3 regions of the Psychrobacter sp. CR212 genome follow, and region 2 is predicted to be linked to each of the others. Evidence: predicted binding sites of a transcription regulator. Region 2 holds the regulator's gene; each other region holds the start of a gene.
What was found. The regulator PhoB, encoded in region 2, activates phosphate uptake and scavenging genes when phosphate is short. The targets are predictions, from matches to a motif close to TGTCATNAANCTGTCATAA.
Positions count from the first base shown of each region.

Region 1 (10,333 bases), on a different contig from region 2:
AAGGTCATCTACAAATAGCAGACCTTATCATAGGTGATAGAAAGCTTGATTTATGATGTTTGAATTCACTCAATAAAAATAGGATGTACTTTCAATGGAATACGACAATCAGTTACAGCGCATAAAAGACGGTTCAGGGTTTATCGCTGCGCTCGACCAAAGTGGTGGCAGCACACCAAAGGCTTTAGAGAATTACGGCATCAGCGGCGAGGAGTATGAGAATGATGAGGCCATGTTTGATTTGGTGCATGAGATGCGTGCCCGTATCATGACGTGCGACTGTTTTGACAATGAGCGTGTGCTTGGTGCGATCTTATTTGAAGATACCATGGAGCGCGACGTCAATGGTAAGTCGACCGCCAACTATCTGTGGGAAGACAAGCAAATCGTCCCATTTTTGAAAGTAGATAAAGGTTTGGCGGAGCAGATGAGCGGCGTCCAAGTCATGAAGCCGATGCCTAATCTAGACCTGTTGCTAGATAAAGCCAAGAACTATCCAGTATTTGGTACCAAGATGCGCTCAGTCATTTATGAGCCAAATGTCGATGGTATTGAGCTCGTTGTACAGCAGCAGTTTGATGTGGCAAAGCAAATCATCTCAAAAGGCTTGATGCCAATCGTTGAACCAGAGATCAATATTGATAGTGCCCAAAAACATGATTGCGAAGTGCTATTAAAAGCCAATATTTTGCGTAATCTGGAACGCTTAAATGACGAACAGCAAGTAATGCTCAAGCTGACATTGCCCGAAGAAGCAGGATTTTATCAGGAACTGGTTGACCATCCAAAAGTGCTCAAAGTCGTGGCGCTATCTGGTGGTTATAGCCGCACTGATGCGTGCGCGAAGCTCAAACAAAACCCCGGTATGATTGCCAGCTTCTCGCGCGCCTTTACCGAAGGGTTGAGTAAGCAGCAAAGCGATGAAGAGTTTGCCGATACCATTAATACGTCGATTGAGGAGATTTATCAGGCGTCGAAGGTTTGATATTACTAAATACATAAACTAAAAAAGCCCAAACCTGATAGTCAGGTTTGGGCTTTTTTATTATAGTAAAAAGCTTATACCTCTTTATATAACTGGCGTCCTTCCTTGTTGTATTTTTCCATCATCTCAGCCATGCCTTGACGGACTTCTTCAGCACTGGCTTCGCCTACTTGTCCGACCAGTTCTGTATCGACTTTTTTGATCAAATGATCATCATCGCTTAAGTCGCCTGATTGCGGCGTTACCTTTTTATTAGCGGCATCTTTGTCCAGTCCTGCTGCATACTCACGCACGTTTTGCGTGATTTTCATGGAGCAAAACTTCGGACCACACATAGAGCAAAAGTGTGCCGATTTATGCGCATCTTTTGGCAACGTTTCATCGTGATATTCGCGCGCGGTATCAGGGTCGAGCGCCAGATTGAACTGATCATCCCAGCGGAATTCAAAACGCGCTTTGGATAGCGCATTATCACGCGCCTGTGCACCAGGGTGACCTTTGGCAAGGTCGGCGGCGTGTGCAGCGATTTTATAGGTAATAATGCCGTCTTTGACGTCTTTTTTGTTTGGTAGCCCTAAGTGCTCTTTTGGCGTGACATAACACAGCATCGCGGTACCAAACCAGCCAATCATGGCCGCACCAATCGCACTAGTAATGTGGTCATAACCCGGGGCAATGTCAGTCGTTAATGGGCCCAAGGTATAGAAAGGCGCGTCAGCACACAGCTCAAGCTGCAAGTCCATGTTTTCTTTGATACGGTTCATCGCCACGTGTCCAGGGCCTTCAATCATCACCTGTACGTCGTGCTCCCATGCCACTTTGGTCAATTCTCCAAGGGTGCGTAGCTCACCGAACTGCGCTTCATCATTGGCATCTTGCAAGCAGCCGGGGCGTAGACCGTCACCTAGACTGAACGCCACATCGTATTGCTTCATAATCTCGCAGATATCTTCAAAATGCGTGTATAAAAAGCTCTCTTTGTGATGCGCCAGACACCACTGCGCCATGATAGAGCCACCGCGTGAGACGATACCTGTCAAACGCTTTGCGGTCAGCGGTACATAGCGTAGTAGGACGCCGGCATGAATAGTGAAGTAATCTACGCCTTGCTCGGCTTGCTCAATCAACGTATCACGGAATATCTCCCACGTCAGATCTTCAGCGACGCCATCGACTTTTTCTAAGGCTTGATAAATCGGTACGGTACCAATTGGCACAGGCGAGTTACGGATTAACCATTCACGAGTTTCATGAATGTGATTGCCCGTGGACAAATCCATGATGGTATCCGCGCCCCAACGCGTGGCCCACGTCATTTTGGACACTTCTTCATCAATCGATGAGCCGAGCGCTGAGTTGCCGATATTGGCATTGATTTTTACCAAAAAGTTGCGCCCGATGATCATCGGTTCAGATTCAGGGTGATTAATGTTATTGGGAATAATGGCGCGTCCAGCGGCTACTTCATCACGGACAAACTCAGGGGTGATAATTTTGGGCGTATTGGCACCGAAGTTCTCACCCTCATGTTGACGCATGTCAGTCAGTTCATGCTGCTTTTGCGTCTCACGTATCGCGATATATTCCATCTCAGGGGTGATGATGCCGCGACGTGCGTAGTACATCTGCGTGACATTTTGACCTGCTTTGGCACGGCGCGGTTTGTCAATATGGGCAAACCTGAGGTTGGCAGTACTGATATCACGAGCACGCGCTTGCCCGTACGAGCTAGATAGACCGCTTAGTTGCTCGGTATCACCGCGCTCAGCGATCCAGTTTTCACGCAGTTTGGGTAGACCGCGGGTCAGATCAATCTCGACGTTGGGGTCAGTGTACACACCTGAAGTATCGTACACATAAAAAGGCGGATTGTGCTCGCCATCCTTATCACCCGTACCGCCAACAGGCGTATCCGCCAAGCTGATTTCACGCATCGGTACTTGGATATCAGGTCGTGAGCCTTCGATATAGACTTTGCGCGAGGCGGGTAGGATACGGTGTAAGTCGCGCGCGTCTTCTTCAAAGCGTGCATCACTGGCGGCGCGGTGGGCAGGCGTTTTTAGTGCGTCGGCTTTTTTATCGGCTTTGGTGTCTGATACGAGAGGTAGGTTATCGGCTGGGTTGTGCGTTTGGACTTGTGATGCCGCTGAGGCACTGTCTAAAGAGGCACTGTCAAAAGAGCTGCTGTTTGAAATAGTCATATGCTGTCCTAGCGTGTTGGTTTTTGAATAAAAGCAACACCGCCAGTAGCTGCGGGGACAAGCAGTCGTCATTCAGACAAATTTATATTATCAACACCTAACAGCGAGCAAAGAAATTGTCGCGGTTAATGGTCATCAAATAGTGGACGCCGCTTTCTATCTTCTCTCGTTATCTACGTATGCGACGTGCATCGTTAGACAATAGCGATGATAAAAAGGTATTTCTACGCGTCCGTTGTCATCAATAACAACGTGCTTAAGACTTCCCTGCGTCGGTACTAACCGCATCAGGTTCGGCGGGTGATCTCTCAGCGAATGTAGATAGGTGGCTACTTTTATCAATGCTCAACTATAAACGTTTAATAAAGTAGGCCAATGCTACACCGCACCCCGAGTCTGTCAGTGTTGTAAATCTTCTTCATACTAACAAAATTCTGCGTTAACGGCTAATGGAATTTGGATGAAAATATCAGGCGCTTATTTTGCTATTTAGCATGGATACAAAGAACAGGAGCTATTGATAATAATTAAAATTCCTTGATATTACTGATACTTAGAGGCGATGGCTAAATATTGTGTAAAGCGAATGCAGGATTTGAGAGGTTGTCATTAAACTGTCATAAAGATTTGGCAAGATAACGCTCATATCACAAACAATGCTTTTTTATATCGTTGTTAAACTTCAGGAGTCCTACATGCGTTATTCGTTATTAGCAGTGGCCGTTAGTTGTACATTAATGCTTACGGCGTGTAATAAGTCAACAGAGACGGCAGAACCAGCTGCTGATACGACCAGTAGCGCCGCTACCACGGCTGAAACCACCACTCAGACTCAGGCAACGCCTTCTGCTGACACGGGTTTCAAATCTGCTGAAAACATCGCCATGAATATCACAGGTGCAGGCGCATCATTCCCGCAGCCGATCTATGCCAAATGGTCTTATGACTACAACGCTGCCACAGGTGGCCAAGTCAACTATCAATCTATTGGTTCATCTGGTGGTATCAAACAAATTCAATCAAAAACCGTCGATTTCGGTGCTTCTGACGCGCCATTGACACCTGAAGAGCTTGAAGAGTCTGGTCTTATCCAGTTCCCAACCGTGATTGGTGGCGTTGTGCCAATCGTTAACATCGATGGTGTTGAGCCAGGTCAGTTAAAGCTAGATGGTGAAACCTTAGCCAATATCTATCTGGGTAAAATCAATAACTGGAATGATCCTGCGATCAAAGCCATGAACCCAGATTTGACTTTGCCAGATGCCGCCATCACCACAGTATTCCGCTCAGACGGTTCAGGTACGACGTTTAACTTTACCGATTATCTCGCTAAGGTATCACCAGATTGGAAAGACAGCGTTGGTGTTGATAAAACGGTTAAGTGGCCAACCTCTGCCACTGGTGCAGGTGGTAAAGGTAATGAGGGCGTCTCAAGCTACGTCAACCGTATGAAAAACTCTATCGGCTATGTGGAGTATGCCTACGCCAAGCAAAACAACATGTCACATGCCGCGCTTAAAAATGCCGCGGGCAATATCGTGCAGCCATCTGCTGAAACCTTTGCCGCCGCTGGCGACATCGATTGGTCACAACAAGAAGGCTTTTATAAAGTCATCACCAACTCTGAGACGGATCAAGCATGGCCAATCGCTGCTGCTACTTTCATCTTAGTCCATAAGCAACCAGAGAATCCTCAGCAAGTCGCTGGCGTGTTGAACTTCTTTGATTGGGCGTATACCCAAGGTGATGATGATGCCATGGCGCTAGATTATGTCCCATTCTCTGATACAGCAGTGGCTCTATTCAAAGAGAAATGGAATGAGGTCAAAGGTAGCGATGGACAGCCAGTTTATAAGCCAGCGCAATAAACGATCTGTACAAGCTGCTGCTTAATGACTTTTTGATTTCCTCTTAAACCACTATTCTCCGGTAGTGGTTTGAGAGGTTTTATCACAGCAAATTTGACCAAAACACTAATCGCTATATTTCACGATAACCATTAGTACGGATACAAGTTGCGTTTGCTGTCATAAAACGAAATGAACACCCTGGTTTTTTTGAATTCACCCATTCAATGCTGAGACACTTATGACAGACTTAAGGTCCCAACTGGCTAAACAAAAACGTTACGACGCGTTATTTGTCAACTCTACCAAAGCGTTTGCCATACTCGTCCTCCTATCGTTAGGAGGCATTTTGGTGTCTCTGATTGTTGGGGCGTGGCCGAGTATCCAAGAGTTTGGTCTGGGGTTTTATAGCAGTAATAATTGGGACACGGTTGCCAATGAGTACGGGGCACTCGCGCCTATTTATGGCACCTTGGTGACGTCATTTATCGCGATTGTTATCGCTGTACCAGTCAGTTTTGGTATTGCGATATTTTTGACCGAAATGTGTCCAAAGTTCCTCAAAAAACCGCTTGGTATTGCCATTGAGCTGTTGGCAGGTATTCCTTCTATCATTTATGGTATGTGGGGCTTGTTTGTCTTTGCGCCTTTCTTTGGTGAGCACATTCAGCCATGGTTTATTGAGCATGTTGGCCCGCTACCGATCATCGGTAAGCTGTTTACAGGCGCACCCATGGGACTAGGGATGTTTACCGCGTCCTTGGTACTTGCCATCATGATTATCCCTTTTATCGCTGCCACCATGCGTGATGTTTTCTCTGTGGTGCCAGATCTACTCAAAGAGTCGGCCTACGGTATGGGTGCGACGACGTGGGAAGTGATGTTCAAGATTATCTTGCCTTATACCAAAGCGGGTGTCGTTGGCGGCGTGATTTTGGGACTGGGTCGTGCGCTCGGTGAGACCATGGCAGTGACTTTCTTGATCGGTAATGCGTTCAATATCAGCCCAAGTCTATTTACTTCTGGTGTGACCATCACCTCAGCATTGGCCAATGAGTTTGCCGAAGCGTCAAGTGAGCTGCATCTAGCGTCTTTACTGCATCTGGGCTTAATCTTGTTTATCATCACCTTCATCGTGCTGTCGTTGGCCAAACTGATGCTCATGCGCATGGATCACAAAGCAGGTAACCGATAAGCCTAAGCATGGTTATTGGATCTCGATTGATATTGATAAAAGATATGGGAAATAAATAGTATGGCTGCTAACAATGCGATGAATGCGCCCATGACCACCAAGCCAAGCAGCGTGGGGCGTTATAACAAGAGTCTGTACAACAAACGTCGCTGGATGAATAAGCTGGGTTTGGGGTTTGCCATGTCAGCCATGGTGTTTGGCTTATTTTGGTTATCATGGATCTTGGTGACGCTGTTTATTGAAGGCTTCCAAGGCATGGTGCAGCTGCCAATTTTTACCGCTGACACGCCGCCGCCGATGAGTCCAGGTGGTTTGCGCAATGCGATCGTGGGTTCTGCCATGCTGGCGTTTTCAGGATTGTTCATCGGCGCACCCATCGGGCTTATGACTGGCATTTATTTGTCTGAGTTTTCTAAAGGCAGTATGCTTGGCCAAGTGACGCGTTTTTTGAACGATATTTTATTATCGGCACCATCCATTGTCATTGGTCTGTTTATATATGCTTTAATGGTCAAAGGTCAAAGCTTCTCTGGTTGGGCAGGCGCATTGGCATTGGCATTGATTGTCATTCCAGTCGTCGTACGTACCACGGAGAATATGCTGAATCTGGTACCCAATAGCTTGCGCGAAGCGGCTTATGCACTTGGCACGCCCAAGTGGAAAATGGTGACGCAAGTGACTATCAAGGCTGCCAAAGCGGGACTGACGACAGGGGTACTTTTGGCTTTTGCTCGTATCACTGGTGAGACGGCGCCATTACTATTTACCGCGCTCAATAATCAGTATTTCAGTACCGATATGGGTCAGCCAATTGCCAACTTACCCAATACCATCTATCAGTTTGCGATGAGTCCTTATGATAATTGGCACACACTGGCATGGGCAGCCGCGCTTCTGATCACAGCGTCGGTCTTGGTATTGAATATTTTGGCAAGATTTATTGGCAATCGAGGTCAGGTCAAATAAAGACAGATATCGCTGCAAAGATACCAAGTATTTACTTATATTTATACGAAATACACTAAGCTAGGTTGGATAATATTATGAATGATGTCGTAAGCAAAGCCCGCACAGAAACAACGGCTGATCGCTTTAACAGTACAACAGACAGCTTGTTAAATAGAACCACGTCTCATAGTGCGCAATCGCAGCAACCCAATACTGCTGACTTCACCAAGCAAAGTATTCATGATATCCCCAAAAACATGCCTAAAGCAAAAATGGAAGTCCGCGATCTTAACTTTTACTACGATGATTTTCAGGCATTAAAAAACATCAATATCGATATCGCAGAAAAGAAAGTAACGGCGTTCATTGGTCCATCAGGTTGCGGCAAATCGACGCTGCTACGTACCTTTAACCGCATGTATGATCTGTATCCAGGAATGCGTGCAGAGGGCGCTATCAACCTTGATGGGCGCAATATTTTGGGCAAAGACATCGATGTCAACTTGCTACGCGCGCAGGTCGGTATGGTATTTCAAAAGCCAACCCCGTTTCCCATGTCGATCTATGACAATGTTGCCTTTGGTGTCAAACTCTATGAAAAGCTCAGCAAAGACGAGCTGGATCATCGCGTGGAGTGGGCACTAAAAAAATCGGCGCTATGGCCAGAAGTGAAAGACAAACTAAAAGCATCCGGCTTGTCGCTATCAGGTGGTCAGCAGCAGCGCCTGTGTATCGCTCGTAGTGTCGCAACCAAGCCTGAAGTATTGCTGCTCGATGAGCCAACGTCTGCGCTTGACCCTATCTCGACGGGCGCTATCGAAGATCTGATAGAAGATCTTAAAAATGACTATACCATCGCCATTGTTACCCACAACATGCAGCAAGCGGCGCGGGTATCAGACTATACCGTCTATATGTATCTAGGCGATATGATCGAGATGGGTGAGACTGATCAGATCTTTACCAAACCTACCCAAACTGCGACAGAAGATTATATTACTGGTCGCTATGGCTAGGGCTGATTAATTAGTACTGAAGAGCTAATACTGAAGTTGGGTCGTTTCACTCAACCAGCATATCGCGCTACTAAAATATAGATTTCAGGGAATACCTCTTATGCAAAGTGATAAGCATATCTCCAAAAGTTTTGACCAAGATCTTGATGAAGCCATCCGTCTGTTTTTGTACATGGGTGATAGTGCTGCCAACCAAGTAGCCAAAGCCATTCATGCACTTATCGATAAAGACGAGACACTGGCGCAAGAGGTCATCGAGATGGATTTTGATATCAACCGCATGGAGGTTGAGCTCGATGAACATATCTTACTGTTGGTTGCTAAGCGTCAACCTGCCGCAGGAGATTTGCGTTTAGTCATGTCGATCAGTAAAGGCGTGGTAGATTTGGAGCGTATTGGCGATGAAGCGGTAAAAATAGCGAAAATGGCCAGCAGAATCGCGGCACAAGGCAAATCGTCTTACGGCTATTCTGAGGTACAGCACTTAAGTAATCAGGTAAGACTGATGCTTAACAACGCGCTAGAGGCTTTTAGTCAATCGAATGCTGAGCAGGCGTTTGAAGTCATGCGCAATGACAGTGTGGTCAATAACGAATATCAATCTGCCATTCGCGCGTTGATGACCTATATCATGGAAGACTCAAGACAAGTCTCAAAGGTCATCAATATCATGTGGATTTTGCGCTCGCTTGAACGCATCGGTGATCATGCACAAAACGTGGCCGAGCTAGTCATCAACTATATCAGTGGTCAAGATGTACGCCATTCAGACTACGCCATGGTCGAAAAAGCAGTGCAAGAAGCCAATGATCGTCTGGCTGCTCGTCAAGTGAGCACGATGTCAGTCGACGACTACGAAGCTTTAGAAAGTAATGACGACTAATAACGCAGGCAAAATAGTCTTCTTACGTAAAAAACGCGCTTACTATAGCGCGTTTTTTATGGGCGTAATGCAGTGGTCTCAGCCTAGCTTTCTGGCGTCCAGCCTTGGGCGCGCTCATAGTCTTCATTATCCAAAAACTTATCACGTTGCTCGGTCAAGAATTTTTTGGCTTCAGGATCCATCATGCTCAAATGGTTCTCATTGATGAGCATGGTTTGATGTTCTAGCCACTCTTTCCATGCCTTGTCAGAGACTGTTTCTTGTAGCTCTTGGCCTTTTTTATTGGGGAAGGGCGGATGCGGCATTTTTGGTAGTTCTTGCTTGTATTTGCGGCAAAACACGGTATTGGCTTGGGGATTAAAAGTCTCAGTCATCAGGCGTTCCTTATTTATTATATTAGGGCGTGTCATCAATTAGCCCATTCAGTCATTTAGCGGTCTTAAAATAGCTAAATCTTGTCAAACATCGTCAAAAACTTTGTGAATATACCGATATTCTCTGCAGTTTTTTCCTTGTTTGACTACCATTTATCTTATTTTGAGCCTCGCTATCTAAATGATGACATGCCCTAGCAGGCAAGTTAAATAATCGTATACGTCTATGATAACGGTCTTGGTCAATTTAGCAAAGGATATCTCGTGTCTGTTCTTAAACAGACACAAATCTATAAGGTGTTATCAGCACGTCTTGCCTTTATTCTGATTTATCGTTTCATATCAGATAGACAAAGAAAGCGCGAAAAAAGGGCGGGTAGCTGATAGTAAGTTATAGTTAATTCAGTTTAAAAGAGATATAAGACAACCGAGCGCAGATGTAACTGTGATACTTCAAGTGAGGTTAACGCTTTGGCTCTTTTATAGGGGATTGACTATAAATAAAAAACACCCGCATCAATAGCGGGTGTCAGATATATAGCGATAAGTTAGCTCTGGCTGAAAAGGGTCTGATTAGGCAAAGGCTTTTAAACGAGCGCGGCCATTGATTACGGCTTGCTTGACTTGGTTTGGCGCAGTACCGCCCAGATGGTCACGGGCTGCTAGTGAGCCCTCTAGCGTGAGATAGTCAAAGACATCATCACCGATGGCATCACTGAATTGTTGCAATTGTGCCAATGATAAGTCACTGAGATCAACGCCTTCTTTGATGCCCAATGCGACAGCGTTGCCCACGACTTCATGCGCATCACGGAACGCAACACCTTGACGCACTAGATAATCTGCTAAGTCGGTAGCAGTAGCATAGCCTTTCATTGTCGCAG
Region 1 is NZ_JCATIF010000004.1:104,270-114,602, reverse strand. Features, by position in the region: gene AC58CZ_RS09140 (fructose bisphosphate aldolase) at 95-985, shown strand; gene thiC (phosphomethylpyrimidine synthase ThiC) at 1,060-3,186, opposite strand; TPP riboswitch at 3,434-3,589, opposite strand; gene pstS (phosphate ABC transporter substrate-binding protein PstS) at 3,882-5,054, shown strand; gene pstC (phosphate ABC transporter permease subunit PstC) at 5,275-6,228, shown strand; gene pstA (phosphate ABC transporter permease PstA) at 6,382-7,194, shown strand; gene pstB (phosphate ABC transporter ATP-binding protein PstB) at 7,272-8,192, shown strand; gene phoU (phosphate signaling complex protein PhoU) at 8,293-9,075, shown strand; gene AC58CZ_RS09105 (oxidative damage protection protein) at 9,159-9,449, opposite strand; gene argH (argininosuccinate lyase) at 10,023-10,333, opposite strand, start outside.
Region 1: pstS (phosphate ABC transporter substrate-binding protein PstS) is a predicted target of PhoB. The motif match lies at 3,791-3,809, and genes of this name have one in related genera.

Region 2 (10,333 bases):
AAAATTTATTAAGGACAAGGTAAAAACGGTATTAGTGTAGCATGATAGGCCATATTGCTCGTGTGAGACACGGTATCAATCGTTTGTTTTTTGCATTTTATAGCTCTGATTTATCCAAAAACGAGGCAATACAAACGTAATCTTACAACAAGTCTTGGTTACGTATCGCTGATGTCACTTGCTGGTTGAATATGTTTTGATAAAAGCGCAAGCTAAGTAAGTTATATTAATTGGGCTACACCAACGGTTTATCACCCTTAAGGTGGTAGACCGTAAAGACGAGCAAGACCGAATACATTCAAAATAGCAACTCAGTATACAAGTATTCACTAAAACACTTTGCGCATAAGGTAAATGCCTACAGGTGATTTAAGAGTGACTTGCGAGTATGGCATTAGCTTGTGACAGCTAGGGGCATAATCCCCTACACTAATTGACGTGAAAATGGTCTGATGTCAACTGTAATGGGTTTTTACTGAGCGTATTACTTCAGCAATTGTCAGTGTTAAACCATGTCTCAGTCAGTATTTTAATAGCGGTATTTGCAACATATAAATGAAGCGCCGTGTGATGGGGTACAAGAGACGTCAAAATAAGTATCAAATCATGAGCACTGGATAATAAAGATATCTTCACTGTGCGCCCGCTAGTGGTTTGTCGTCATGACGATGTTTGTCTTGAAGGCGGCGCACAGTGCTATTACCCATTTTACTAACAGTAACTGGCTATTTATTTTAATTCAAAACGTAGCTTTCGTTATATAGAAAGGAGTTTCAAATGGTATACCAAGGAAATCGCATCACGGTGACAATGCTAGAAGATGGCATCGCCAACATGCACTACAACGCCGAAAATGAGAGCGTGAACAAATTTGATGCCGAAACCAACAAGCAGTTTGGTGAAGCCGTGACTGCTTTAGAAAAAGCGGACGACGTCAAAGGTCTTATCGTCACTTCAGGCAAAGGCGTGTTTATCGCTGGGGCTGATATCACAGAGTTTGTGGCTTCTTTCAAAAAATCAGAAAGCGAGATCAAAGATTGGGTCGTTCATATCAATGACGCTTTCAATCGTTTTGAAGATTTGCCATTCCCGAAAGTGGCTGCCATCAATGGCGCGGCAATGGGCGGCGGCTGTGAGATGACCTTGGTTTGTGAATACCGCGTCATGAGTGACAAAGCGATTATCGGTCTACCAGAAACTCAGCTAGGTATCTTCCCAGGCTTCGGTGGTACGGTTCGTAGTACGCGTATCATTGGTATCGATAACGCGCTTGAGCTTATCGCCACTGGCACACCAAAAAAACCACTTGATGCGCTAAAACTCGGCTTGGTTGATGCAACCGTACCAGCTGACGACTTGCAAGATGCAGCCATTGATTTGGTCAAAAAATGTATCTCAGGTGAGCTTGATTGGCAAGCAAAACGTGAAGAAAAACTGGCTCCTGTTAAGCTAAACCAGCTTGAGCAAGCTATGGCATTTAATAGTGCCAAAGGTGCTATTTTTGCTAAAGCCAATCCTAAGCAGTACCCAGCACCAGCTCTTGCTATTGAAGCGATTGAAAAGCACGTCAACCTACCACGTGACAAAGCGATTGAAGTTGAAGCTGCTGGCTTTGCCAAAGCTGCTAAAACCCCGCAAGCAGAGAGCTTGGTTGGTCTATTCTTAAACGATCAGCTAGTCAAAAAACTGGCCAAAAAACACAGCAAGCTTGCACATGATATCAATGAGGCCGCTGTACTAGGCGCTGGTATCATGGGTGGCGGTATCGCGTATCAAGCGGCCAGCAAAGGATTGCCAATTATCATGAAAGATATCAAGTCTGAGCAATTAGATCTTGGTATGGGCGAAGCCAGCAAACTGCTTGGTAAAATGGTTGAACGTAAGAAGATGACCCCAACGAAAATGGGTGAAACCTTAAGCCGCATCCGTCCTACTTTGAACTATGGTGACTTTAGCGAGACTGATATCGTTATCGAAGCGGTCGTAGAAAATCCAAATGTGAAGCGTGCAGTTCTAAAAGAAGTAGAAGGGCTAGTAAAAGACGACTGCATCCTAGCGTCAAACACCTCGACTATCTCAATTACGTTCCTAGCAGAAGCGCTTGAGCGTCCAGAAAACTTCGTCGGTATGCATTTCTTTAACCCCGTCCATCGCATGCCACTCGTTGAAGTTATCCGCGGTGAAAAATCTTCTGAAGAAGCCATCGCGACTACCGTAGCACTCGCCTCAAAAATGGGTAAAGTGCCAGTTGTGGTTAATGACTGCCCAGGTTTCTTGGTCAACCGTGTCTTGTTCCCATATTTTGGCGCGTTTGATTTATTGCTCAAGCAAGGTGCTGACTTTACCCATGTTGATAAAGTCATGGAAAAATTCGGCTGGCCAATGGGCCCTGCATACCTAATCGACGTCGTCGGTCTAGATACAGGTGTACATGGCGCAGAAGTGATGGCGGATGGTTTCCCAGATCGCATGAAACCAGACTATAAAGGCGCCATCCAGCATCTATATGAGAATGAGCGTCTCGGTCAGAAAAACGGCGTAGGTTTCTATAAGTATGAAACTGACAAGCGCGGTAAGCCAAAGAAAGTTGCCGATGAAGCCACTTACGAGTTACTAAAAGCCACGACTGACAGTGAGAAGCAAGAATTCGACGATCAAGCGATCATCGACCGCACTATGCTGGCTTTCTGCAACGAAACGGTTCGCTGCCTAGAAGACAACATCGTGAGCACGCCTGCCGAGGCTGACATGGCAATGATTATGGGTGTCGGTTTCCCGCCATTCCGCGGTGGTCCTTGTCGTTATATCGACCAAATGGGTCTCGATAACTACTTGGCACTATGCGAAAAATACGCACACCTTGGCAAAGCTTATGAAGCGCCGCAAAAGATTCGCGACATGGCAGCCGCTGGCGAGACTTTTTACGCCACAGCGTAACGAGCATACCGTATTAGGATAAGTGGGGTGCGTTTGCTGACGTCGCTATCGGTGATAAAAAAATAGCAGACACACCGTTTTGGTCGGTTTTATCAGGTCTGGCCTGCCGCGATAATATCCAGCGCGAAAACATCTAGATAGTTATCGTACTGATGTACGGATCGCGTGATAGATGGCTATAGAGCCCGATTAAATCGACAACACTGACAATAAAAATTGAAAAGGAAGATAGTATGACAACTTTAAGTCCAAAAGATGTGGTCATCGTAGATGGCGTACGCTCGGCGATGGGAAGATCTAAAAACGGTATGTTCCGCCATGTACGTGCGGATACCATATCCGCTGAACTGGTACGCGCGTTGGTCGAACGTAATGACTTTGACACCAATGACATCGAAGATATTATTTGGGGCTGTGTCAACCAGACACTAGAGCAGGGCATGAACATCGGTCGTAACATTGGCCTATTGGCAGGTATTCCAAAGACTGCTGGTGGACAAACGGTTAACCGTCTGTGCGGCTCATCTATGCAGGCACTACATACCGCAGCTGCACAAATCATGACCAACCAAGGTGATGTGTTTATCATTGGCGGTGTTGAGCACATGGGTCACGTCGGCATGATGCATGGTATTGATCTAAACCCTGCCGCTTCTAAGCACTATGCAAAAGCCTCAAATATGATGGGCTTGACCGCTGAGATGCTAGGCCGTATGAATAACATTACGCGTGAAGAGCAAGATGCGTTTGGTCTTGAATCGCATCGCCGTGCATGGGCTGCGACCACTGAAGGCCGTTTTGATAATGAAATCATCGGCATCGAAGGTCATGATGCAGATGGCCGCCTGCAGCTATGTACCGTCGATGAAGTGATTCGCCCAGATGCGACGATGGAGCAAATGCAAAAACTGCGCCCAGCCTTTGACCCTAAAGGCGGTACAGTGACTGCTGCGACGTCATCTGCACTATCTGACGGTGCGTCAGCGATGCTAGTCATGAGCGCGCAAAAAGCCAAAGATCTTGGTCTAAAGCCGCGCGCTCGTATTCGTAGCATGGCTGTCGCTGGTTGTGACGCAGCGATTATGGGTTATGGTCCTGTACCAGCCACCAACAAAGCCTTGAAGCGTGCTGGCATGAGCATCGATGACATGCAAACCATCGAGTTAAACGAAGCCTTTGCCGCACAAGGCCTATCAGTCTTAAAAGCGTTGAACTTGACGGACAAGCAAGATATCGTCAACATCAACGGTGGCGCGATTGCTCTAGGTCATCCACTAGGATGTTCAGGTGCTCGTATCACAGTGACATTGCTCAATGCAATGGAGCAGTCAGATACCGAAATCGGTCTAGCGACGATGTGTATCGGTCTGGGTCAAGGTATCGCGACTATTATCGAGCGTGTTTAATTTTAAAATCGGCAACCAGTTTGTAACATTTGTTGATTAAAAATATTCTAATAATGACCCCTAGCCGTGATGGCTGGGGGTTTTTTGTGAATATAATGAGCGAGTTAATGCTTGGCGTAGTAAAGAGCACACAGGTACGTATGAAAATTATCTCCATTGACGCATTCAAGAAACTGTGACTAAATAAGGGTGAGCTGAGCTAAGACTATTATTGATGAAAATTCTAATGATGGTCATTTTAAAATAGCTTTTTATAATAAATATCAGCCGTACAAGGAGTGTACTATGTCTACCATGATTACCGACCGCACTTACCGAATCGTTCGTGAAAATACCCAAGCGATGATTATCGATGTACAAGAGCGCTTAACGCCGCATATCTATGATCACGAAAATATCGTCAAAAAAACAGTGACCATAATCAAAGGACTGCAAGCGCTTGGTATCCCCATCATGCTCAACGAGCAGTATAAAAAAGGATTGGGCGATAGCTTGCCAGAGCTTCGTGATGTGCTAGAGGGCGACAATGCAAAGAGCTTTGAAAAAGTCACATTTAGTGCCTGCGATAACAATGACACATGGCATCATTTAGCGCAGCAAAACCGTAGTACCGTATTGCTTATCGGAGTTGAGGCACACGTCTGTGTGCTACAGACCGCGCTTGATTTGCTAGACAATGGGATGCAACCGGTCATTATTGGCGATGCTGTTGGCTCGCGTTTTCCATACGACAAAAAACAAGCCATTCGCCGTATTCGCCGTGCAGGTGGGATAATCTCGACAGTAGAAACCATTTTGTTTGAGTTGTGCCGTAGCAGTGAAGACCCTGCCTTCAAAACCATTCTGAATTTGATTAAGTAGATGGTTATATAATAGGGTGCTCAGTCATTTGACCCAATGACTTATAAGAGATAGCGCTTGATAACATCAGCGCTATTTTGTTGTTAGCCACACCGTAATGTGTAAAATTATCAAAAAATCAGAGAGAAATATGTCTTCAAACACACTGACGTCATTGACCGATCAAAAATCTGCTACAACTATCGATATAGAGGACGTCACTCATTTCTTACTAGAGCTAGATGCGCTCAAACGCGTGAATCGCCGTAGTTACGTGACTGAGACCGATCGCAGAGAAAACTCTGCCGAACATTCTTGGCACTTAGCAATGGCATGCTGGTCGATCGCTGAGTTGTTTGAGCTGGATGTCAATCATGAACAATTGCTAAAGATGGCACTGGTACATGATTTGGGCGAGATTGATGCGGGCGATACGTTACGTTTTTGTACGCCGACTCGCGTCATGATGCACATGTTGAGGAGCGAGCGGGTATCGCCAGATTGCAAGGCGAACGCGGCAATGGGATTGGCAATTTGAGTGAGATTTGGGAGGCGCAAGAGACAGGCAGTAGTAAAGAGACTGCGCTACTCAAAGTGGTCGATCGCTTACTGCCATTTTTGCTCAACTTAAATACTGAAGGCAAAACGTGGCGTGAGCTTGGAGTGACACGTAGTCAAGTCGCAGGTGCACATGCGTTCATTCAAGACAGCTTTGCTCCTATTCATAAATGGCTATCACACAATATTGACTATGCGACCCAGCAAGGATGGTTGATCGACGCGTAAATCTATAAAAACGCTAGGTATAAAAAAGCCCAGTTGAGCATTGTGATATACGCTTCACTGGGCTTTTATTTTTTATTATATTAGAAATAAATTACGGTTTCGTGACACCCAGTAATTGACCCATTTTTACAAAACTATTGGCTTTCATGGTCTCTTGCCAGTCGGCTTTTGCTGCTTTTGGCAACACTACGATAGCCGTTGATCCTAAATAAAAACGACCAAGCTCTTCGCCTGCCGCAAACTGCATATCGTGATCCGCTTCTTGTATATCATCCGTGCGGGTAATTTTGCCAGTGGCGACGGTTTCGATACCAGCGACAATCATAGCGCCTACCATGACAACGGCCGCTTTGCCATACTTGGTATCAAACATGCAGACCAAACGCTCATTACGTGCAAACAAGTCCGGCACATTAGCTGCCGTGGTATTGTTGACCGAAAACAGCGTACCAGGGACATAGCGAGTCTTGGTCAGCGTACCGGCAAATGGCATATGAACACGGTGGTAATTGCTAGGTGCTAGGTAGATTGTCGCAAAACTACCATCGGCAAAATAACGGCCATCTTCGCTATCAGCAAGCAATTGGCCAACGTCATAGTGACGCCCTTTGGCTTGTAGCATTTTATGATCTTTAATTTGCCCAAGCTGAGAGATGATACCGTCAGCAGGACTAACGATGCCGTTTGCGGTGGTATCGATGGTGCGAGCATCTTCTTTTAGTTCACGGGTAAAAAAGTCATTAAAACTCTCATAAGCATTAAGGCTCTGGCGCTCATACTCATCTAGGCTGATATTATAAGCTTTGGCAAAACCACGGATAAAGGTGCGTTTGACATAAGGATGACGACTGGCGGCCAAACGTCCAGCGACTTTACTGAGCTTTTGCTGCGGTACCAGCTGTTGTAAGGTGGTAAATACATTCATAATAAGGCTACCAAAATAGGATGTGATGTCATTATTGCATAGGCAAGTTAATGGCCATATTTTATCATGGACAGCGTATTATTGTCTGACCATAAACTGTAAGCCATTTATAAATAAAGAAGGTCGTAAATGAAAGCACTGATACAACGAGTGAGCCGTGCCAGCGTCACTATCGATGAGCATTGTGTTGGCAAAATTGATCATGGGATATTGGCCTATATTGGGTTGGGTCATGATGATGATTTCGCCGCCGCCAAGCGAATGATTGACAAAATATTGACCTATCGTATTTTTGAAAATGATGACGATCCTGCCAAATTTGGTAAACTGGATAAAAACGTCCAGCAAGTCGGCGGCGGATTGTTATTAGTGTCACAATTTACGCTGATGGCAAAAACGGATAAAGGTCGCCGCCCTGACTTTGGTGGCGCGATGGCACCTGATGCGGCCCAAGCGCTGTTCGAGCAACTCATCGACTATGCCAAAACCCAGTATCCGAATGTAGCCACTGGTCAGTTTGGCGCTGATATGCAAGTTGAAAGCATCAATGATGGACCACTTAATTTTCTATTGGAGATCTGACATCAGAGTGTCATCAGGCTGTCATAATTAATCCGTTTAATAGATAGAGACTGGTGAGTATTTATCGCCTTTTTATATGCCAGATTTTGTCCGCTAACACCGAGAATGTCCTATGTATAATGAGAAAATTTTGATTGTTGAAGATGAACCTGCGATTCGTGAAATGGTTGTGATGACGCTAGAAATGGCTGGGTTTGATAGCCTACAAGCGGCTGACGTATCAGAAGCGCATCAGCAAGTGGTCGATCATAGACCGTCATTAATATTATTAGATTGGATGTTGCCCGGAGACAAGAGCGGTGTTGATTTTTGTCGTATGCTCAAAAGCGATGAGATGCTCTCTGAGATACCCGTCATTATGCTAACGGCCAAAAGCGAAGAAGACAGCAAGGTTCACGGCCTCGATGCAGGTGCAGATGATTACATGACTAAGCCTTTTTCGACGCGCGAGCTGATTTCCAGAATCAAAGCGGTCTTGCGCCGTAGTAGCGCGATGAGTAGCGACAAGCCTATCGAAATTGGTCAGCTGAGTCTCGATACCAAAAGCCAGCGCGTGACAGCCGCAGGAAAAGTCATCGAGGTCGGCCCAACAGAATATCGCTTATTAGCATTTTTTATGAGTCACCCAGAGCGCGCTTACACAAGAACGCAGCTGCTCGATCAGGTTTGGGGCGGTAACGTTTATATCGAAGATCGAACCATTGATGTACATATCAAGCGTCTACGTAAACTATTGCGCCCTTATGATTGTGATACATTGATACAAACGGTGCGCGGTACAGGCTATCGGTTCTCTAGTCTTATTGAGCCAAGCTAATCTTATATAAGTTGATTTTTGATAACTTGATCTTGTATGAACAATGCCACCATAACAATAAATAAAATAGCGGATAGTGGTAAGGATAAGAAATGAACAAGATAGCGCCAGCAAAAAAGAAAAAAGACCATAACTATAATAATGACCAGCAAGATGCGCCAGTACAAATCGCTAGCCAAAATGCGGCGGAGCAATTAGAGAAAATCAGAAGTGCGCTGCGAGCATTGCGAGATGCGGTCATCTTACTGAATGAAGATGATGGGTTAGAGTGGTGGAATCAGGCGGCGCAGGATCTCTTGTCACTGCAGCCAGCTGACAAAGGCCAAAGTGTGTTTGACTTTATCATTGTGCCCGAGTTTCGCCAGTACTATCAAAACACCACCTTGCCCAATGATGGTATTCATATAGAATCGTGGCGCGATCCCAGTCGTTATCTAAAGTGTGAGCTCACGCCTTTTGGTGATGAGAAGCTATTATTTATTTATGATGTGACCCGCGTGCAGCATTTAGAGCAAATGCGCCAAGACTTCGTGGCGAATGTCTCGCACGAGCTACGCACACCGCTGACAGTAATGATGGGCTATTTGGAGAACTTCTCTCACCAACCAGACATGCCGCCGCAGTGGCGTCGCGGTTTTGAGCTGATGACCCAGCAAACAGCCCGTATGAATCGAATCGTAAATGACTTATTACTGCTCTCCAAGATTGAAATCGAAGAGACGCATGAGTTTAATGATGTCGATATGACCAAACTCCTCACCAATATCTATGATGATGCACAGGCATATAACCAAGCGTACAAGCACACCATTCATTTGCACATAGATACTTATGATGGGTTATATGGGTCAGAGGTGTACTTGATCAGCGCCTTGTCCAACTTAGTCATCAATGCGATTAAATATACGCCAAAAGGCGGTAATATTACCATCAGTTGGACGCAGACATCGGATGGGTGCCGATTTGCCGTTGAGGACGATGGACTTGGTATCGCACCAGAACATATTGCGCGTTTGACGGAGCGCTTTTATCGTATTGATAAAGGGCGTAGTCGTGCCACAGGCGGTACAGGATTAGGGCTGGCTATCGTGAAGCACGTTTTGCATCAGCACGAAGCGCAGTTGCAGATTGACTCAATAGAGGGAGAGGGGTCGACATTTAGCGTGGTATTTCCAGCCGCGTATGTAAGGTCGGCTGCGACAAATTAGTACAGGCATTGCCCCATATTGTTTAGACTCGTCATGCGGATTTATTTAGCATGACTAATTTAGTATACCTAGTCTTTTTGCAAAAGCGGGTAAGGGTTGACGGCACTGCCATTGATATAAATACCGTAATGTACATGTGGCGGTGTCCCTTTTGCATTACCGCTATCACCCACATAGCCGATAATATCGCCTTGATTGACCCAATCATTGGGCGCAATATCGGCATAGTCTTCTAGATGCGCATAATAATGACCAGCACCGCCAGGCCCTACCACGACGACCACGCGCCCACCCAAGTTATTCTCACCAACCTTACTCACAATTCCCTGCGTGGTTGACTGTATCGGCGTGCCACGTTCTGCAAAGATATCGATGCCTTCATGTGAGCGCCCTTGACTGCGTGCCGCACCCCAAGTGTCCGTCAGGTTTTTCTCTGGCAGTGGACTGGGGAGACTGTTTTCTGTTGGCAGTTCTTGTTGTAATAGGCTCATCTGCTGCCACTTGGCGACCACAAATGATTGGGTCTGCTCGCTAATACTGGGTAGCAGCTTATCAAAGACAAATAAGAATCCTATCAATACAACTGCCTTAATCAGTACGCCGAGTACACGACTGACAAAAGAAGGCTTCGGTGGTTGGCTTTTTCCATCTGCTAGCATTGATGTCTCTTATCTGTTTTATATTATATGAGCTAATATTATAAAAGCCCTAGCCGCTAAGGTATGTATCGCATTGTTATCTATGGTTTTTATCCCCATAAATACAGGTGTGGTTAAATACAAGCACAGCAAATATAACTTTATCTACTTAACGCTTCGGTTGAGCGATGATG
Region 2 is NZ_JCATIF010000008.1:33,487-43,819, reverse strand. Features, by position in the region: gene fadB (fatty acid oxidation complex subunit alpha FadB) at 778-2,937, shown strand; gene fadA (acetyl-CoA C-acyltransferase FadA) at 3,171-4,343, shown strand; gene AC58CZ_RS12785 (isochorismatase family protein) at 4,629-5,204, shown strand; gene AC58CZ_RS12780 (HD domain-containing protein) at 5,335-5,721, shown strand; gene AC58CZ_RS12775 (HD domain-containing protein) at 5,628-5,969, shown strand; gene asd (archaetidylserine decarboxylase) at 6,061-6,894, opposite strand; gene dtd (D-aminoacyl-tRNA deacylase) at 7,024-7,476, shown strand; gene phoB (phosphate regulon transcriptional regulator PhoB) at 7,589-8,293, shown strand; gene phoR (phosphate regulon sensor histidine kinase PhoR) at 8,386-9,501, shown strand; gene AC58CZ_RS12750 (M23 family metallopeptidase) at 9,570-10,160, opposite strand.

Region 3 (10,333 bases), on a different contig from region 2:
CGTTGCAAGCGAAGGGCCTGATAGCCAAAAAATTAACAACATGAATCGCTATGCCACTGTCGATAATGCCCAGACACGGGTGCTAAACCCTGACGAAAAAGATCATAAAAAAGACAGATAGTTTTTTTATGATCTAGGGCACATCCTTCATTCACTTTATTTACTTTGATCTTTCTATCATAAGGAAATGCTATGAATAATCCCAATAATTACTCATTAAAACCAGCAGAGGCAGCGCAGTCACCAAAACACCAGCAGCATGAACTAAAAGATGCTGACGACAATGATGGTATCGTGCCTGATGATGCGCTGCAAAAAGCCAATCCTGCGGCTGCAGAGCGTGTCACAGATGATCACGACCCGCATCACGTCGCCAAAGACCATAAACAGTACGATAGCCCTCTGATGGAAGACAATAAATAGTTAAGCAGGCGTACCACTATGAAAGCGTAGCTCCGCGTCTGGACTATCTATTAATTCTGCTTCTACTTCTTTAAAAAACGCAACGCGCTCATCAATATTATCATCTGATAATGACTGGGCAAGCGCAAGGTAATCCTCAAAATGACGGCTCTCTGACTTTAGTAGATAGCGATAGTATTTTGCTAAACGCGCATCATCAATGACTTCCGCCAACGCTGCAAAACGCTCACAAGAGCGCGCTTCAATGAACGCCCCAATGATCAGTACATCGACCATCGCTGCTGGCTCATAAGTACGTTTATGTTTCAACATGCCCTTGGCATAGCGACCTGCACTCAAATACTTCCAGTCCTGGCCGCGCTCATTCATGATGCCAAGTACTTGTTCGTAATGTAGCATCTCCTCACGTATGAGCTGTGCCAATTTACGTTGCAAATCATAAGAGAACTCATACCGAAACATCAAATTCATCGCAGTGCCAGCGGCTTTTTTTTCGCAATTGGCATGATCCTGAATGATAAGTGGTAAATTCTCGATAGCGGCATCTACCCACGCCTGCGTCGTGCGCGCCCCCAAAAAATTATAAATAGGGGATAGGTCTACCTTTATAGGTGTGCGCAGGTGAGTGATATCGACGCTGTCTTCCCCTACGTCCATACTGCTTTCGTCAACGACATTTACTGGTGAAAGGGGCGCTTCTTTTTCGAGGTTATCCTTATGAATATCGTAGTGATCAGTACCATGCGCTGATGATTGTAAGGACGAGAGGTCGGGCTGATTTATAGTCATAATCTAAAAGGGCTTTTTTATAAATGAGAGTTTAAAGCAGCTAATTTGTAGATGTTTTCAAAATAATGGGCTACAGTTACTACGGCTAAGTAAGTTGTCTGGATAATGGACAGTATTTAAGTATAACTATAGATGGTAATGATTACTTACAGTTTAGTCTCAACTGAGCATTCATTAATTTCTAGATAGTATTCATGGTCTGTGAGGCTTATGTCTTATACGATATCATTATTATACAACCCCAATATTTATTTTCTAAATGGCGTTTGCTTGTTTATTTCATTATTTGATAGTAGGATGAGATTTTGCTCTTTAGCCACAGTGTCTTGCTATCAATAGCACTTAGTAGGCACTTAGTAGAGAATGGCAAGCATTATACCAATGACAATTCTCGTATGAAAACAGAAGATTTATACAGTCTATTTTAGGACTGATGAAAAACTCTTTAATGGATAATTATTTATCAGCATTAAATACCATAGGTTGTCGTAAGTAGCAATGATATCTTTTATTGTATGAATAATTGTTGATAAAAATAACGAGTCTTAAATAGTCGCTGTAGCAATTTAGTATTACCAATACTCACCAATAGATAAGGATAACGACATGGGCCAGTCTTCTAACGCCAATCGCATTCAAAAAGGCATTCTTGCCATCGACCAACAGTTGTATGACTTTATTGAAAACGAAGTGCTGCCAAAAGTTGGTGTTGATTCAGACAGTTATTGGTCAGGTTTTGAGAAGGTTATCAAGGAATTTACGCCACGTAATAAAGCGTTGCTAGAAACTCGAGACAAGATTCAAGCACAGATTGACCAGTGGCACCTACAACACCCTGCAAAAGATGGCGAAATCGATTATCCGGCTTATAAGACATTCTTGCAAGAGATTGGTTATCTACTGCCAGAAGGTGATGACTTTACGGTCAGTACAGAAAATGTCGATGACGAAATCGCGCATATCGCAGGGCCGCAGCTGGTCGTACCAGTACGTAACGCTCGTTATGCGCTTAACGCGACCAACGCACGTTGGGGTAGCCTATATGATGCGTTGTATGGCACCGATGTTATCAGTAGTGACAATGGTCAAGAAGCGGGTGGTAGCTATAATCCTACTCGCGGTGCTGCTGTTGTCGCTTATGCCAAAGCGTTCCTAGATGAGCACTTCACACTAGCATCAGGCTCTTACAATGATGTGACTGGTTTTAAAGTGATCGATGGCAAGCTTGAAGTCGTACAGGGTGATGGCAGTACCGAGTTAAAAGATACTAGCAAATTTGTCGGTTTCGTCGGTGACGCTGAAGCTCCTACAGGTGTACTGTTAAAGAACAACGGCTTGCATGCTGAGATTCAGATCGATAGTAATCATCCAGTTGGCAAAGATGACCCAGCAAATATCAAAGACGTGCTACTTGAGTCAGCCATGACTGCGATTCAAGATTGTGAAGATTCGGTCGCTGCTGTAGATGCAGAAGAAAAAGTGGAAGTCTATCGCAATTGGCTTGGCTTGATGAACAGCGATCTACAAGAGACCTTTGAAAAAGGTGGCAAAACCCGTACTCGCAAACAAAACCCAGATCGTGAATATAATACACCTGATGGCGGTAAGCTGATTTTGCCAGGTCGTTCGCTACTCTTGATTCGTAACGTGGGTCATCTCATGCAGAACCCCGCAATTTTGGTTGATTTAGGCAATGGCCAAGAGCAAATATTTGAAGGCTTAATGGATGGTTTAATCACACCATTATTATCACTCAATGATATCAAAGGCAAAAACGAGCTATCAAACTCCCGCCAAGGCTCAATGTATATTGTGAAGCCAAAAATGCATGGCCCTGAAGAAGTTAAAATGGCCAATGATTTATTCAATGCATCAGAGGACTTATTGGGTCTAGAGCGTAATACGCTCAAAATCGGTATCATGGACGAAGAGCGCCGTACCACAGTCAATCTGAAAGAAGCGATTCGCCAAGCAAAAGAGCGTGTTATCTTTATTAATACAGGTTTCTTAGATCGTACGGGTGATGAGATGCATACCAGCATGAATGCCGGTCCGTTCGTGCCAAAAGGCGACATGAAGTCGCAAGCATGGCTACCTGCGTATGAGCAGTGGAACGTTGATATCGGCTTAGAGACAGGTCTGCAAGGTCATGCTCAAATTGGTAAAGGTATGTGGGCCAAACCTGATGAGATGAAAGAGATGATGGACACCAAAGCGGCTCATCCTAAATCTGGTGCCAGTACGGCTTGGGTACCCTCACCAACGGGCGCTACCTTGCACAGCATACACTATCATCAAGTTAGCGTGGCCGATGTACAAGATACGCTAAAATCACGTGAGCGTGCGAGCTTAGATGATATTTTGACCATTCCATTGGCAAAAAATACCAATTGGACAGAAGAAGAGAAGCAGCAAGAGCTTGAGAACAACGCTCAAGGTATTTTAGGGTACGTGGTACGCTGGGTGAATCAAGGGGTTGGCTGCTCCAAAGTTCCTGATATTAATGATGTTGGTTTGATGGAAGATCGTGCTACCTTACGTATCTCTAGCCAGCATATTGCTAACTGGTTACATCATGATGTGGTAAGCGAGCAGCAAGTGATGGACACAATGAAACGTATGGCAAAAGTCGTCGACGAGCAAAATGCAGGCGATAGTGATTACCAGCCAATGGCAGATAACTTTGATAACTCTTATGCATTTAAAGCAGCCTGTGATTTGGTCTTCAAGGGACGCGCGCAGCCTAGCGGCTATACTGAACCATTGTTGCATCAAGCGCGCCTTGATTTAAAAGCCAATGCTTAGAGAGGCCGGCTTAGCAATGGGTATTTTAGCGTATGCTGAAGTCTAAGGTGTAGTATCTAATCTTGCTCGTTTGTAACGCTAAATATGTCATAAATACGTTGGTCGATTCTTCATAAGCGCTATTTATTTATCAATGGATAGCGCTATTTCTTGGGCAATTATTTTGTTTTTATTAAAGTATTTTAATACTATAAGTAATGATATTAATCAATAAAAGCGCTATCTGCTTGAGTAGATAGCGCTTTTTTTTGTAGCTATTTGGATTTTATAGGTGACTTGTCATTTGATACTGGGGGTATCGAAAAAGCGAAAAAATATGTTGCAAATTATGTCAAAGTTGTTATGCTTGTACTCGAAGTATGAGTTTGGTAACGGATGTTACGCAATGGAGTGATAAAGACAACAGGTTACACGGCAGTTACGCTCTTAATCCCAGTCATGTAAATTATTGTTCTTTTCATCTTACTGTAATAGAACTTCGCCACACTTGTTTCTGACTAATCTCGGTAGCCAGTTACACATTATATCTTTGAGGATTTGTGACGATACCATTATGGGCGCCAGCTAATAACAGCTTGCTCATTACTACAATTGTAAAGTGGAGATACCCCATGAAAAAACTACTTTTAGCTACAGCAATCGCAGCCCTATCTGTATCAGCAGCCAATGCAGCACCAACCGTTTATGGTAAAGTATTCGTTACTACTGATTACGTTAATGCTGAAATTGATGGTCAGAATATGGATAATAATAACAGAATTAATGAAGACAACGGTTCATTACAAGTTAATTCTAATATTTCACGTTTAGGCTTCAGAGGCTCTGAAGCGATAACGGCCAACACTGACGTAATTTACCAATTAGAGTACGGCGTTAAAGTTGATGATAGTGGTAGCGATAACATTGGCTTCAAAAGCCGTGACACTTATCTTGGTCTAGTCAACAAAGACTTCGGTGAATTCCGCTTTGGTCGTAACTACACAGTCATTGACTATATCAATAACGTATCAGTTAATGAAGGTTATTGGGATAATCTTGGCTCTAGTACTCTGAACAACAACGACAGCTTTGCTAATATTTTGACCCCGACCGTTGGTAACCGTATCAATAATTCAATCGTTTGGAAAGCGCCTAAATACAATGACCTACCATTAGCGCTTGCGCTGATGTATGGTGCTGATGAAGACTTTATATCTGAGAGTGGTCGTGACGCAGGCTATGGTGCCTCATTGATGTTTGATCCAGGTACAGGCATTACCGCTGGTATTGCTTATGAGCAAGACATGAGTGTTAGTGGTGATATTATCCGTGGCAGTGCTAGCGTCGATTTAGGTAAATATATCGCAGCTCCTGTAAAGTTAGGCGTTCTATATCAAGAAGCTGACTATGCCGGTACTACTACTGCAACAGAGGACGGTTTAGTGGTGAGTGCTGAAATGGGTCTTTCGAATTTTGCCCGTCCAGCCTCTGTTTATATTCAGTATGACAAAACCGACAATATCAGTGGTCTTGAGAATAATGACTCAAATCAAGTCGTTGTAGGTGGCAAATATGCGTTTAAAAATAATATGATCGCTCATGCCTATGCTGGTCTAAATTCAGCGGAATTAAACAATGGTCGTTTTGGTTCGAGAGACGAAGACGGCAATGTTAATGAAATCGACTTACGTGGTGATATTGATGTACTCGCTATCGGTGGCGGTCTAGAATACTTATTCTAATCTAAACATTAGAAACGTATTATAAAAAACTCATCCTTCGGGGTGGGTTTTTTTGTTTTGTAATCAATACTGTGTCTTGAACAACAGCGTGTCTTAAATAACAGAATCCGTAAAATTAATAATAACATTTGTGTAAATTTTGGTTTTTTCACCTTACTGTAATATTTGGTTGGTAAAGTTGTGTCTAAGTAATGCTTCTAGCTCATATATATAAATGTTCTATAGGGTAGTCACCCTGCCATTATATATATCGGCCAATCTTAGCCAATTTATCAAAAAAATTGTAAAGTGGAGATGTCTTTTGAAAAAACTATTTTTAGCCTCATCAGTCGCAATGCTATTAGTATCTACAGCTCAAGCGGCACCGACTGTTTATGGCAAAGCATTTGTTACCGCCAACTATGTCAATGCTTCATTCGAACGAGAAGCTATGGACGATAGTAGTATAAGCATTAATGAAGAAAACAGTTCAGTAGAAATCGCATCAAAATCTTCACGTATTGGTTTCAAAGGTTCTGAAGCCATGACTGCCAATACTGATGTGATCTACCAATTAGAGTATGGAATCAAGGTTGATGATAGTGGCAGCAGTAACATCGGTTTTAAAAGCCGTGATACTTATCTGGGTCTAAAGAATAAAGACCTTGGCGAATTCCGCTTTGGTCGTAACTACTCAGTCGTTGATTATATCGATAATGTCACGGTCAATGAAGGTTACTGGGACAATGTGGGTGCTAGTAGTTTAAGCAAAAATACACTAGCCAATGCTTTAACCTTAGCTGATGGTTACCGAGTTAATAACTCTATCGTCTGGAAAGCGCCTAAATACAATGAGTTACCATTAGAGCTTGCGTTGCAGTATGGTGCTGATGAAGACTTTATATCTGACGATAATAGTCGTGACAGCGGCTATGGTGCCTCATTACTATTTAATCCAGGCAATGGCTTTACGGCTGGTGTTGCTTATCAGAGTGATCTGGCTACTAAAAATCCCAGTAGTACTAATACGGGCGGCGATATGATCCGTGGGACGGCTACTGTCGATCTAAGTAATTATGTTGCTTATCCAGTAAAAGTGGGCGCTCTATACCAACAAGCTGATTTTGATGATACTAATGAAACTGAAAAAGGATTGATATTAAGTGCTGAGATGGGTCTAAGTAACCTCGCTCGTCCAGCCTCAATATATGCACAGTACAATAAAACGGATAACTTAAGAGGCATTAATGAAAATAATTCAGATCAAATCGTCGTAGGCGGTAAATATAGCTTTAGAAAGAATATAATTGCACATGCTTATGTCGGTAATAACACTGCAGACTTAAAAAATGATCTTTTCATTGCTGGTCAAGATGACGGTGATAAAGATATTCTTGTCAGAGCGCGTGGTGATGCTAGCGTCTTCGTGGTCGGTGCTGGTCTAGAATACAAATTCTAATCTAAACATTAGAAAACGTATTATAAAAAACTCATCCTTCGGGGTGAGTTTTTTTGTTGTGACCTTTTTAAAGCCGCAGTGGGTTATAATAGCTACGTATTTACGATGATTACGCACTTATGACAATTAAGCGTTAAAAACTGAGTGTTTTAAAGAGTTTGTGCTTTTGCCCTATATTTTGTAGCGTATTTTTAGTAAAATCCTTCTTTACTAATTACCGACAGAGTACTATGACCAAGTTTATATTTGTGACCGGTGGGGTAGTGTCCTCACTAGGAAAAGGTATCACCGCAGCCTCTCTTGCAGCGGTCTTAGAAGCACGTGGCGTGACTGTCACGATGACCAAAATGGATCCGTATATTAACGTCGATCCAGGTACGATGAGTCCGTTTCAGCATGGTGAGGTGTTCGTCACCGAAGATGGTGCAGAGACAGATTTGGATTTGGGTTATTATGAGCGTTTTTTACGTCACTCAAAAATGAGTAAAAGTAATAACTTCACCAGTGGCCGTATTTATCAGAACGTTTTGAATAAAGAACGTCGCGGTGAATATCTAGGCGGTACGGTACAGGTTATTCCGCATATTACCGATGAAATCAAAAACAAAATCCTTGCCAGTGGCGAAGGCTATGACATCGCGATTATCGAGATTGGCGGTACGGTTGGTGACATCGAATCACTTCCATTTATGGAAGCCGTACGTCAGATGCAAGTAGAGCTGGGGCGCAATCGTGCCATGCTGATGCATCTTACTTTAGTACCTTATATTGCCAGTGCCGGTGAGACCAAAACCAAGCCGACACAGCACTCTGTAAAAGAGCTGCGTTCTATCGGTCTACAGCCTGATATTTTAATCTGCCGCTCTGATCATCATATCTCACAAGACAACCGTCGTAAGATTGCACTGTTTACCAATGTTGAAGAGCGTGCGGTCATTATGTGTGAAGATGCGCAAAGCATCTATCAAATACCGCGTACGCTACATGAGCAAGACCTTGATGATCTCATCTGTGAGCGTTTCGGTCTTGATGTGCCCGAAGCGGATTTGAGCGATTGGGATAAAGTAGTTGAAGCCCAGCTAAATCCTGAAGGAACAGTGACAGTTGCGATGGTTGGCAAATACGTTGAGCTACCAGATGCTTATAAATCGATCAACGAAGCATTGCTACACGCAGGTATCACGCATAAAGTCGATGTCAAAATCGACTACATCGATGCTGAGCGTTTAGAAGATGACGACACTCTACTAGCGCAGCTAAAAGAAGCCAATGCTATCTTAGTACCAGGCGGTTTTGGTGAGCGTGGTACGATGGGTAAAATAAAAGCCATCACCTATGCTCGTGAAAATAATGTGCCGTATCTAGGTATTTGCCTTGGTATGCAGCTGGCCGTGATAGAGTATGCGCGCAATGTACTGAATATCAATGCCAACTCTTCTGAGTTTGATCGTAAGACAGCTGAGCCTATCATTGGGCTTATCACTGAGTGGTTAGATGAGCGCGGCGAGCTACAGATTCGTAGCGATGACTCAGACCTCGGCGGTACCATGCGCCTAGGCGCGCAGCAAGCAGAGCTGGTTTCTGGTAGCAAGCTTGCTCAGATTTATGGTGCTAACAATATCACTGAGCGCCATCGCCATCGTTATGAGATGAATAACCGTTATATTGAGCCATTAGAGCAAGCGGGTATGACTATATCTGGTTATTCTGCCAAGCAGCATTTGGTAGAGTCGGTAGAGATCTCTGAGCATCCATGGTTTGTTGCTGTACAGTTCCATCCTGAATTTACTAGCTCACCACGCGGTGGTCATCCGCTGTTCAACAGCTTTGTAAAAGCGGCAAAAAATCATAGCGAAACATAGTAATCACTAAAGCATTTGTTGTTATGTGAGAGCATGATGTTTGCTAAAAAGACTGATCTTCGGATTGGTCTTTTTTTTGGCTTAATATTGAGCAACTAGACATATTATTTGGTAGTTATTGATATTGATAGTCGGTAATTACGCTTGCATACTTTTTTTAATCAGGCTATCGGTTACAATATGGGATGGAGATATTAATAACAAAATAAGAGGTAGTGGCTAAATGGAAAACCTATTAACGGCACAATCACACATTGCACTTAACACGCCTAATAATAAGACGATCAACATTGGTAATGATCAACCCTTTGTATTATTTGGTGGGATGAACGTCTTAGAATCTAAAGAGTTGGCGTTTGAGATTGCTGAGCAATACGTTGAGATATGTGAGCGCTTGGGTATCGGCTATGTGTTTAAAGCGAGTTTTGATAAAGCCAACCGCTCAAGCCTGCATTCATACCGAGGGCCAGGACTCGCGCAAGGTATCGATTGGCTTGGGCAAATCAAAGAAAAATTCCAAGTACCGATTATCACTGATGTACATGAGCCTCATCAAGCAGCACCAGTCGCTGAAGTTGCTGATATTATCCAGTTGCCAGCTTTTTTGTCACGTCAGACGGACTTGGTTCATGCGATGGCAAAGACGGACGCGATTATCAATATCAAAAAGGCACAGTTTTTGGCGCCGCATGAGATGCGTCATATCGTCAATAAGTGTCTAGAAGGCGGTAATGATAAGCTGATACTTTGTGAGCGTGGTAGTGCCTTTGGTTATAACAACTTAGTCGTTGATATGCTCGGATTTGATACCATGAAGCAGATGGATATCCCCGTATTCTTTGACGTGACACATAGCTTGCAGCAGCCAGGCGCGCGTAGTGACAGTGCAGGTGGGCGCCGTGAGCAGATTACGACACTGGCACGTGCTGGTATGGCGACAGGGTTGGCAGGGCTTTTCTTAGAGGCGCACCCAAATCCAGAAACGGCGAAATGTGATGGGCCATGTGCGCTGCGCATGAGCCAGCTAGAGCCGTTTTTGCGTCAGCTTAAGCAGATTGATGATCTGGTCAAAGGCTTTGAGACATTAGATACTCATTGATATTATAAATGATAAGAGGGTGATGCAATGGCGATTCAAACCGCACAAGTCAGTATAGAAAATATCGACGATGAAGCTGGTCTAGATAGTGTAATGACCGCTCTTAAAAATATCTCAGGCGTGACTGCTATCGATCTAGATCCTGTGCATGATATTGCAACGGTCAGTTATGATGATACGGATACGAGTATTCATG
Region 3 is NZ_JCATIF010000001.1:369,109-379,441, forward strand. Features, by position in the region: gene AC58CZ_RS01585 (hypothetical protein) at 1-121, shown strand, start outside; gene AC58CZ_RS01590 (hypothetical protein) at 193-423, shown strand; gene AC58CZ_RS01595 (tRNA isopentenyl-2-thiomethyl-A-37 hydroxylase MiaE) at 424-1,080, opposite strand; gene AC58CZ_RS01600 (malate synthase G) at 1,819-4,017, shown strand; gene AC58CZ_RS01605 (porin) at 4,629-5,738, shown strand; gene AC58CZ_RS01610 (porin) at 6,040-7,176, shown strand; gene pyrG (CTP synthase) at 7,407-9,038, shown strand; gene kdsA (3-deoxy-8-phosphooctulonate synthase) at 9,262-10,137, shown strand; gene AC58CZ_RS01625 (heavy-metal-associated domain-containing protein) at 10,165-10,333, shown strand, end outside.
Region 3: AC58CZ_RS01605 (porin) is a predicted target of PhoB. The motif match lies at 4,473-4,491, and genes of this name have one in related genera.